One region of the Streptomyces sp. NPDC093598 genome, then DNA from elsewhere that is predicted to be linked to it. Evidence: riboswitches for the same ligand, from Rfam matches in the RefSeq annotation. Region 1 holds a riboswitch; the other holds the start of a gene.
The links. Region 1 has a riboswitch for ZMP and ZTP ahead of ACIRDU_RS11485 (bifunctional 5,10-methylene-tetrahydrofolate dehydrogenase/5,10-methylene-tetrahydrofolate cyclohydrolase). Riboswitches for the same ligand answer to the same signal wherever they lie in the genome.

Region 1 (4,594 bases):
GGCCATCACCGGCGCCCTGCTGGCGATGTCGGCCCTGGTCGTGGCCAACGCGGCGGTGGGCGCGCTGGGTTCGTACGTGCTGACCCGCACCGCCGAGTCGGTGGTGCTCGGCGCGCGGCGCGCCCTGTCGTCGTATCTGCTGCGGCTGCGGATCACGGCCGTGGACCGCAGCGAACCCGGGGACCTGATGGCCCGCATCACCTCCGACACCACCCTGCTGCGCGCGGTCACCACGGACTCGCTGGTCGGCCTGGGTACGGGCGGCCTCACCCTCGTCGCCACGGTGGTGATGATGGGCCTGGTGGACGCCGTGCTGCTGGGCGTCACCCTGGCCGTGATCCTGGGCGCGGGGGTGGTCCTCGGGGTGATCGTGCCGCGCATCAACAAGGCGAGCCGGCAGGCGCAGAACGCGGTGGGGGTCATGGGGGCCTCGCTGGAGCGGATCCTCGGCGCCCTGCGCACGGTGAAGGCGTCCGGCGCGGAGCACCGGGAGGAGCGGACGCTGCACGAGGCGGCGCAGGAGTCGTGGCGGCAGAGTGTGCGGGCCGCCAAGTGGGCGGCGGCCGCGGGCAACACGGCGGGGCTCGCCATGCAGGTCGCCTTCATCACGGTGCTCGCCGTGGGCGGCGCACGGGTGGCGACCGGCGCGGTCGACGTGGGCACGCTGGTGGCGTTCCTGCTGTTCGTCTTCTACCTGATGTCGCCGATACAGCAGGTCGTCGGCGCCCTCACGCAGTACCAGACGGGCGCCGCGGCCCTCACCCGTATCGAGGAGGCGCTGCGGCTGCCCGCCGAGCCGGCCGCCGAGGCCGCGCCGCTGCCCTCCCCCGGCGCACAGCCCGCCGCCCTCGCCTTCGCCGACGTGCGCTTCCGCTACGCCGACGACCTGCCCTACGTCCACCACGGAGTGACGTTCACCGTGCCCGCCCAGGGCATGACGGCGTTCGTCGGCCCGTCGGGCGCCGGCAAGACCACCGTCTTCTCCCTGATCGAGCGGTTCTACGACCCCGAGTCGGGCGTGATCACGCTCGACGGGCGGGACCTGAACGACTGGGAGCTGCCCCGGCTGCGCGCCGCGATCGGCTACGTGGAGCAGGACGCGCCAATTCTGTCCGGCTCCCTGCGGGACAACCTGCTGCTGGGCAATCCGGAGGCGGACGAGGACGCCCTCGCGCGGGTGCTGAAGACGACCCGTCTCGACGACCTGGTCTCCCGGCTGCCCGGGGGCCTCGACACGCTGGTCGGGCACCGCGGCACCAAGCTGTCGGGCGGTGAGCGGCAGCGCGTCGCCATCGCCCGCGCGCTGCTGCGCCGCCCCCGGCTGCTGCTGCTCGACGAGGCGACCTCGCAGCTGGACGCGGTGAACGAGGCGGCGCTGCGCGACACCGTCGCGGACGTGGCCCGGACGACCACGGTCCTCGTCGTGGCGCACCGGCTGTCCACGGTGACGATGGCCGACCGGATCGTGGTGATGGACGCGGGGCGGGTCCGGGCCGTCGGCACGCACCGTGAGCTCGTGACGGCCGATCCGCTCTACGCGGAGCTGGCGGCGACGCAGTTCCTGGCCACGGCGGACTGAGCCCGGCCGGCTGCGAGGAGGGCCGCGGATCTCGTCCGTGTGCTCGGGGTGGGGACGGCTCTTCGCTTCGGCGTCGGCCGCGTTCGCCATCGTCGCGGCCCGGCCGGTGGGGGCGGCGAGCCCAACGGCGGCGATGACACGTCGTGTTGAGCAACATGCCGGTCGCAACACGGCGGGCGGTGCCGCTCACCCGCCAGGCCCGGTGCCCGGCTGCGCTTGCCGTGCCCGCCGGGCGGGAGGACGCTCGACAGGAGAGGCCGCTCGCGGCCCGCTCCCGCCGGGTCGCGGCCCTTCGAAGGAGGTCATCATGGGAACCGCGGCAGACCCCGCCTTCGACCGAGAGACCCTGCGCCGGGGCGTGGAAGGACAGACCCCGGACATCCTGCTCTCCCTGTACGCCGACGACGCGGAGTTCCGCATCGTGGACCGCACCACCCAGCCCAGCCATCCCAAGGTCCTGCGCGGCCGGGACGAGATCGGCAGGATGCTGGAGGACGTCTACAGCCGTGACATGTCGCACAAGCTGGAGCGGTGTGTCATCCAGGGCGACGAGGCGGCCTACAGCGAGAGCTGCGAGTACGCGGACGGGGTGCGTGTCCTGTCCGAGTCCATGATCGCGCTGCGCGGCGGCAAGATCGCCGAGCAGACCCTGGTCCAGGCCTGGGACGAGTAGCAGGTGCCTCACCGGGCTCGGTCAGGGTGGGACCGGGCCGTGACTGGCGCTGAGGTGGAGCACCACCGGGGAGCGGCCCCGCGGAAGTCGATGCCGTGCGCCTGGGCGAAGCAGCACACCAGCCCAGGAAGGGCCAGGACATCAAGCCCCGCGCGGTGGTGATCGACGCCGGGTGCAACGCCGGGAACGTCGGCGACGTCGACTTCGACTCCGCCGTGGAGCGGGCCTCGCTGATCACACCGGTGCCGGGCGGTGTCGGCTCGATGACCATCGCCACGCTGCTGGCGCAGACGGTGGAGGCCGCCGCCCGGCAACTCGGCGCGGCCGGGGTGTGATCAACGGGCAGGCGCACCACGGGGCCGGGGCCGTGGGGTGAGGGCGACCGGCAACCGCCGTCATCCTTCGGGCTTCCACCCCGGCGGCCACAGGATCCCCAGCAACTGCCGGACCAGTTCGTCGACGACCTCGTCGAGTGTCGCGTCGACCCAGCCGGCGCTCCAGTCGTGCAGCAGGCCGTTGACGCTGCCGATGAAGCCCGTCGCGGCGAGGCGGTAGTCGCGGGGCGCGGCCTCTCCGCGTGCGGCGGCCGCGTCGGCCTCGGCGCAGATGAGCTCGACCCAGCCGGCCCGGCGGGCGAGCCGCTGCTCCTCCAGGCGCGGGCTGACGCCGATGATCTCGACGAAGGTGATGCGGATCCTGCGCGGATCGGCGGCGACGTTCCCGGCGTAGGCGCGGAAGATCGCGGTGGCGCGTTCGACGAGCGGCAGGTCCGCCGCGCCCGCTGCCGCCTCCAGCACCGCCGCCTCGGCCCAGCCGTTGACCTTCAGGTGCAGCTCGGCGAGCACGTCCTCGAGGGTGCGGAACTCCTCGTAGAACTGACGCGTGGACAGCCCGGCCGTCTCGCTGAGCGCCGCGACCGTCGTGGCGCGAAAGCCCGGGGTGTCGCCGAACAGCTGGAGCGCGGCGTCGAGGAACCGCCGGCGCCGCTCCGCCTGCCGCTCCTCGGCGGTCTTGCCGCCGTAGCGGCCGGTCGGCGCTCTGAGTCTGCCCGGCACCCGGCTCTCCCTTCGTCGTTCGAACGCTGATTTTGTCGTGCACGCGGTCTTGTGGAGAAGGCCGCCCCTTCCTTACTTTGCAGTAAGTTCACTCTGAAAGCGCGTGTGTTCAGTTTCCGCGCCCAGCTTTGGCATGTCCCACTCACAACGCTCACCCCACAGCAGCAACCCCACAGCAGAGAGGGGAGCAGTCATGCCCGTCATCCGACGCCGGCACCTGTGCTCCGTAGCCGCAGCCCTCGCCCTGACCGCCACTGCTCCCGCGACCGTCGCCACCGCGGCCGCCCCGGGCTCCTCCGCCGCGCTGCGCGAGGTGCTGTTCGTGGGCAACAACTGGGACGGCACCGCCGACGTCATCCGCTCCTCCGGTGACTTCGCGAAGATCGGCCGGATCAACGTCATCCCCGACAAGGACGAGCGGATGGCGGCGATCAACGCCGATCCGATCAAGTGGATCTACTTCATGGCGATCCGCAACAGCGTCGGCGAGGGCCACGACCAGTTCGTCGACGACATGTACTCCACCCCGGACGGGACCTCGGTGGTCGTCTCCCGGCCGAGCTTCGCCGACGTCGTCTCGATCGACCTCGCCTCCGGGCGGCTCAACTGGCGCTTCCCCGTGTCCGGTTACCGCTCCGACCACATGGCGGTCTCCCCCGACGGCAAGCGGGTCGCGGTGTCGGCCTCGACCTCCAACACCGTCCATGTGCTGGACATCGTCTCCGGCAAGGAGCTGGGCAAGTTCGGCACCGGCGACAAGCCGCACGAGAACATCTTCACGCAGGACGGCAAGTACATCTACAACATGGCGATCGGCGACGTGAACACGCAGACCGACGCCCCGTGGCTGGACTGGACGAAGGGCGACCGGCGCATCACCGTCGTCGACGCCACCACGTACAAGCAGGTCAAGATCATCGACATGCGCCCGCAGCTGGACGCGCTCGGCCTGAAGGACCACTCCGACGCGGTCCGCCCGGCCGTCTTCTCGCCGGACGAGTCGAAGCTGTACTTCCAGGTCTCCTTCTTCAACGGCTTCTTCGAGTACGACATCGCCGCCGACAAGATCACCCGCACCAAGACACTGCCGAAGAACCCGGCGACCAGCGACGACCGCACGACCTTCGTCAACGACTCGCGTCACCACGGCATCTCGATGAGCCCGGACGGGCGCAAGCTGTGTGTCGCGGGCACCATGGACGACTACGCCACCGTCGTCGACCGCGCCACCCTCCAGGAGGGCCCGCTCGTCACCGCCTCCAAGCCCTACTGGGCCACGGTCAGCGG
Region 2 (4,594 bases), on a different contig from region 1:
CGAGGACGGCGTCCCCTGGGTGCGCTCGGATCCGGCGCCCGCAGTGGAGGACGACGACATCCGCTGGCACCGGGCCCCGCGGTCGGTCTTCGAGCGGCTGGACACGGCGCGGCTGCTCGGTGACGCGGAGGGCGGGCTCGGGAGCCCGGCCGCGGCGGACCTGCCCGGCTCTGTGCGGGGTGACGTCCGGTGGGCGGTGACGGCGGGGGCGCTGGGGCTCGCGGCCGGGGTCGGCGGGACGCTGCTGATACGCCGCGCGGCGGCCCGGCGGGAAGCCGGACCGCCACGGGAGGAGCCGCGTCAGATGCTGATCGACCTGGACGAATGACGAGCCGGGGCGTCAGCCCAGGTCGATCTCCGGGTACAGCGGGAAACCGGCGACCAGGTCGGTGGCGCGGCGGGAGATCTCGTCGGCGATCTTGGCGTCGAGCACGTGGGCCGCCTTGGAGGGGGCGCCCGACTTGGTCGTGCCCGGCTCCGTGGTGGTGAGGACGCGGTCGATGAGGCCGGCGACCTCGTCCATCTCGGCGGTGCCCAGGCCGCGCGTGGTCAGCGCGGGCGTACCGATGCGGATGCCGGAGGTGTACCAGGCGCCGTTCGGGTCGGCGGGGATGGCGTTGCGGTTGGTGACGATGCCCGACTCGAGCAGGGCGGCCTCGGCCTGGCGGCCGGTGAGGCCGTAGGAGGAGGCGACGTCGATCAGGTTCAGGTGGTTGTCCGTGCCGCCGGTCACCAGGGTCGCGCCGCGCCGCATCAGGCCTTCGGCGAGGGCGCGGGAGTTGTCGACGATGCGCTGGGCGTAGTCCCGGAAGGACTCCTGGCGGGCCTCCGCGAGGGCCACGGCCTTGGCGGCCATGACGTGCGGGAGCGGGCCGCCGAGGACCATCGGGCAGCCGCGGTCGACCTGGTCCTTGAGGGAGTCGTCGCACAGGACCATGCCGCCGCGGGGGCCGCGCAGCGACTTGTGGGTGGTCGTCGTCACGATCTGGGCGTGCGGGACCGGGTCGAAGTCGCCGGTCAGGACCTTGCCCGCGACCAGGCCGGCGAAGTGGGCCATGTCGACCATGAGCGTCGCGCCGACCTCGTCGGCGATCTCGCGCATGATCCGGAAGTTCACCAGACGGGGGTAGGCGGAGTAGCCGGCGACGATGATCAGCGGCTTGAACTCGCGGGCGGAGGTCCGCAGGGCCTCGTAGTCGATGAGGCCCGTGGCCGGGTCCGTGCCGTAGGAGCGCTGGTCGAACATCTTGCCGGAGATGTTCGGGCGGAAGCCGTGGGTGAGGTGGCCGCCGGCGTCCAGGGACATGCCGAGCATGCGCTGGTTGCCGAAGGCCTGGCGCAGCTCGGCCCAGTCGGCGTCGGTCAGGTCGTTGATCTGGCGGGCGCCGGTCTTCTCCAGGAAGGGCACCTCGACGCGGGCGCCGAGGACGGCCCAGAAGGCGACCAGGTTGGCGTCGATGCCGGAGTGCGGCTGGACGTAGGCGTGGCGGGCGCCGAAGAGTTCCTTGGCGTGCTCGGCGGCCAGGCCCTCGACGGTGTCGACGTTGCGGCAGCCGGCGTAGAAGCGGCGGCCGATGGTGCCCTCGGCGTACTTGTCGCTGAACCAGTTGCCCATGGCCAGGAGGGTGGCCGGGGAGGCGTAGTTCTCGGAGGCGATCAGCTTGAGCATGTCGCGCTGGTCGGCGACCTCCTGGCCGATGGCGTCCGCTACGCGGGGTTCGACGGCGCGGATGACGTCGAGGGCGGCGCGGTAGGCGGTGGAAGCGGGGGAGAGGGGCTCGGCTGACATGTGTGGACCTCCGGACGTTGCGTTCAGCGTTCACGGTACGGCCCAGGCGCACGGCTCTCTCTGCTCGGGCCGCTCCCCGATGGTTCGTCCCATCCCAGCGCGCCAGTCACGGCCCGCGGCCAGCCTACCGGCTGGGTCGGGGGAGCGTCTGCCGGGTTGGTCAGCGTTGCCCGGTGCGGGTGCGTCGTGGCTGGTCGCGCGGTTCCCCGCGCCCCAGGAGAGCCAGTCAGAGGATCACGTGCGGCAGGAAGCGGGCGTACTCGTCCGTGATCAGGCCCGACGACTCGCGGATGCCCAGGCCCGCCGACTCGTTCTCCACCACCCAGGCGCCCAGGACCACTCGGTTGCCGTCGAAGTCGGGCAGGGGGGCCAGTTGCTGGTAGCAGCACGGCTCGTCGCGGAGGGCGGGGGCGGATCCGGGCTCGTGGATCGTGACTCCCGCGCCCTCTCGGCCCAGGAGGGGCTTGGCGACCCAGCCCGTGGTGGAGAGGTCCCGGGGGCCGTCCAGGTAGGCCGGGAGGAGGTTGGGGTGGTCGGGGTGGAGTTCCCAGAGGATGGCGAGGAGGGCCTTGTTGCTGAGGAGCATCTTCCAGGCCGGCTCTATCCACAGGGTGGAGCCCGTGCCGCCGCCGTTGTCGAGGGTGTCCAGGACATGGCCGGCGAAGCGGTCGGTGGTGAGCCATTCCCAGGGGTAGAGCTTGAAGACGCTGCGGATGAAGCGGAGGCGCTGGTCGACGAAGCGGCCGGAGAGGCGGTCCCAGCCGATCTCCTCCATGGAGATCCAGTCGGTGGCGAGGCCCGCCTGCTCGGCGGTTTCCTTCAGGTAGGCGACCGTCATCATGTCCTCGCCGAGTTCGTCGGCGGAGGAGTACGCGAAGTAGAGGGGGCTGCCGGGCGGGAGGAGGGCGGCCTGGTTCTTCCAGGCGTCGATGAGGCGTTCGTGGAGCGAGTTCCACTGGTCGGCGCCGGGGAAGCGCTCCTCCATCCAGAACCACTGGGGCGACGCGGCCTCCACCAGCGAGGTGGGGGTGTCGGCGTTGTACTCCAGGAGCTTGGCCGGGCCGCTGCCGTCGTAGCGGAGGTCGAAACGGCCGTAGACGGAGGGGAGTTCGGCGCGGCGGTGCCAGGCCTCGGCGACCGTGCGGGCGATGCGCGGGTCGGTGATGCCCAGGTCGGCGAAGCGGTCCTCGGTGACGATGTGGTCGGCGGCGGCCAGGCACATGCGGTGCAGGTCCTCGACCACCTCTTCGAGGGCCTCGATCTCCTCCAGGGAGAAGACGTAGTACGCGCTCTCGTCCCAGTAGGGGCGCAGGGAGTCGTCGGGGTAGCGGGTCAGGGGGTAGATCAGGCCCTGTTCCTCGACGGTCTGCTGCCAGCCGGGGCGGGGCTCGGTGGTCCGGCGTTCCATCTGCTGTGTCCGCCCGGTCAGCCGCCGCCGCTGCCGGAGCCGGAGCAGCCGAAGCCGCCCCGGTCGACGGCCTCGCTGCGGCTGAAGGTGCCGTGGTCGGCGTAGCCGCCGCTGACGTCGGCGTCGTAGTACCAGTCGGCGCCGGTGACCTTTGTCTTGCCGGTCTTCTTGCGGCCCTTGCCGGAGGAGGACGTGCCGGACGAGCAGTTCTTGTCGGCGACGATCTTGTAGCCGTTGATGTAGTCGTAGCTGTCCCGGTCCACACAGCGGCGGTCGGGGTCGGACCCGCACGCCGACAGGGCCGCCGCTAGGACGCCCATGCCGCCCAGCACCACCGTGCTCGAACGCAGCCTTCGCCGTGTTTCGGCCATGTGCGTGTCTCCCCCACTCTCCCCGTTGTGCACTGACAGAAGGTCAGCCTAGAGATCGGTGTGAACGCGCGTGCATGACCCCCCGCCCGCGACCGCTCCCCTACTGTCGATTTGTGATTTTTGGAATGCTGTGCGCCCTTGGTGCGGCGGTCTGCTTCGGTACGGCGACGGTGTTGCAGGCGATCGCCGCGCGGTCGGCCGCGGCGACCGGCCCGGGCGGGGACGTGGCGCTGCTGTGGCGGGCGCTGCGGCAGTGGCGGTATCTGGCCGGACTCGCGCTCGACGGGCTCGGTTTCGTGTTGCAGGTCCTCGCGCTGCGGTCGGTGCCGATCTATGCCGTGGGGGCGGCGCTGGCCGCGAGCCTCGCGGTGACGGCCGTGGTCGCGGCGCGGCTGCTGGAGGTGCGGCTGAGCCGCGTCGAGTGGGCGGCGGTGGCGGTGGTGTGTGCCGGGCTCGCGCTGCTGGGGCTGGCGTCCGGGGCGGAGGGCGACGAGGCCGGGCCGGCCGGGCTGAAGTGGGCGATGCTCGGGGCGGCGGCCGGGGTGCTGTTGCCCGGGGCGGTGGGCGGACGGCTGCCGGAGCGGGGGCGGGCCTTGGCGCTCGGGCTGGGGGCGGGGCTCGGGTTCGGGGTGGTGGAGGTGTCGGTGCGGCTCATCGACGGGCTGTCACCCGGTGCGCTGTTCCCCGATCCGGCGACGTACGCGCTGCTGCTCGGCGGCGGGGCGGCGTTCCTGCTGCTGACCTCGGCGCTGCAACGCGGGTCGGTGACCACGGCGACGGCCGGGCTGGTGCTCGGGGAGACAGTCGCGCCCGCGCTGATCGGTGTGGTGTGGCTCGGGGACCGTACCCGGCCGGGCCTGGGATGGCTGGCGATCGTCGGTTTCGCGGTGGCGGTGGCGGGGGCGCTGGCGTTGTCGCGGTTCGGGGAGGCGCCGGTGGGGGCGGAGGGCAGCCCTGTCGCCCCGCGGTGAGCGGCAGGGCTCTCCCGACTGCCGAGAGCGTCCATTCAGCGATGTGGCGGACGCC

Region 2: linked by a shared signal. The riboswitch ahead of ACIRDU_RS16640 (glycine hydroxymethyltransferase) and the one ahead of ACIRDU_RS11485 (bifunctional 5,10-methylene-tetrahydrofolate dehydrogenase/5,10-methylene-tetrahydrofolate cyclohydrolase) in region 1 are both predicted to bind ZMP and ZTP.

Annotation. Positions count from the first base shown of each region.
Region 1 is NZ_JBIWIV010000002.1:1,201,987-1,206,580, reverse strand. Features, by position in the region: gene ACIRDU_RS11495 (ABC transporter ATP-binding protein) at 1-1,579, shown strand, start outside; gene ACIRDU_RS11490 (nuclear transport factor 2 family protein) at 1,887-2,252, shown strand; ZMP/ZTP riboswitch at 2,282-2,366, shown strand; partial or broken gene ACIRDU_RS11485 (bifunctional 5,10-methylene-tetrahydrofolate dehydrogenase/5,10-methylene-tetrahydrofolate cyclohydrolase) at 2,375-2,587, shown strand; gene ACIRDU_RS11480 (TetR/AcrR family transcriptional regulator) at 2,648-3,307, opposite strand; gene ACIRDU_RS11475 (YncE family protein) at 3,501-4,594, shown strand, end outside.
Region 2 is NZ_JBIWIV010000004.1:302,094-306,687, forward strand. Features, by position in the region: gene ACIRDU_RS16635 (hypothetical protein) at 1-328, shown strand, start outside; gene ACIRDU_RS16640 (glycine hydroxymethyltransferase) at 341-1,789, opposite strand; ZMP/ZTP riboswitch at 1,823-1,909, opposite strand; gene ACIRDU_RS16645 (glutathionylspermidine synthase family protein) at 2,016-3,197, opposite strand; gene ACIRDU_RS16650 (hypothetical protein) at 3,215-3,568, opposite strand; gene ACIRDU_RS16655 (hypothetical protein) at 3,694-4,539, shown strand.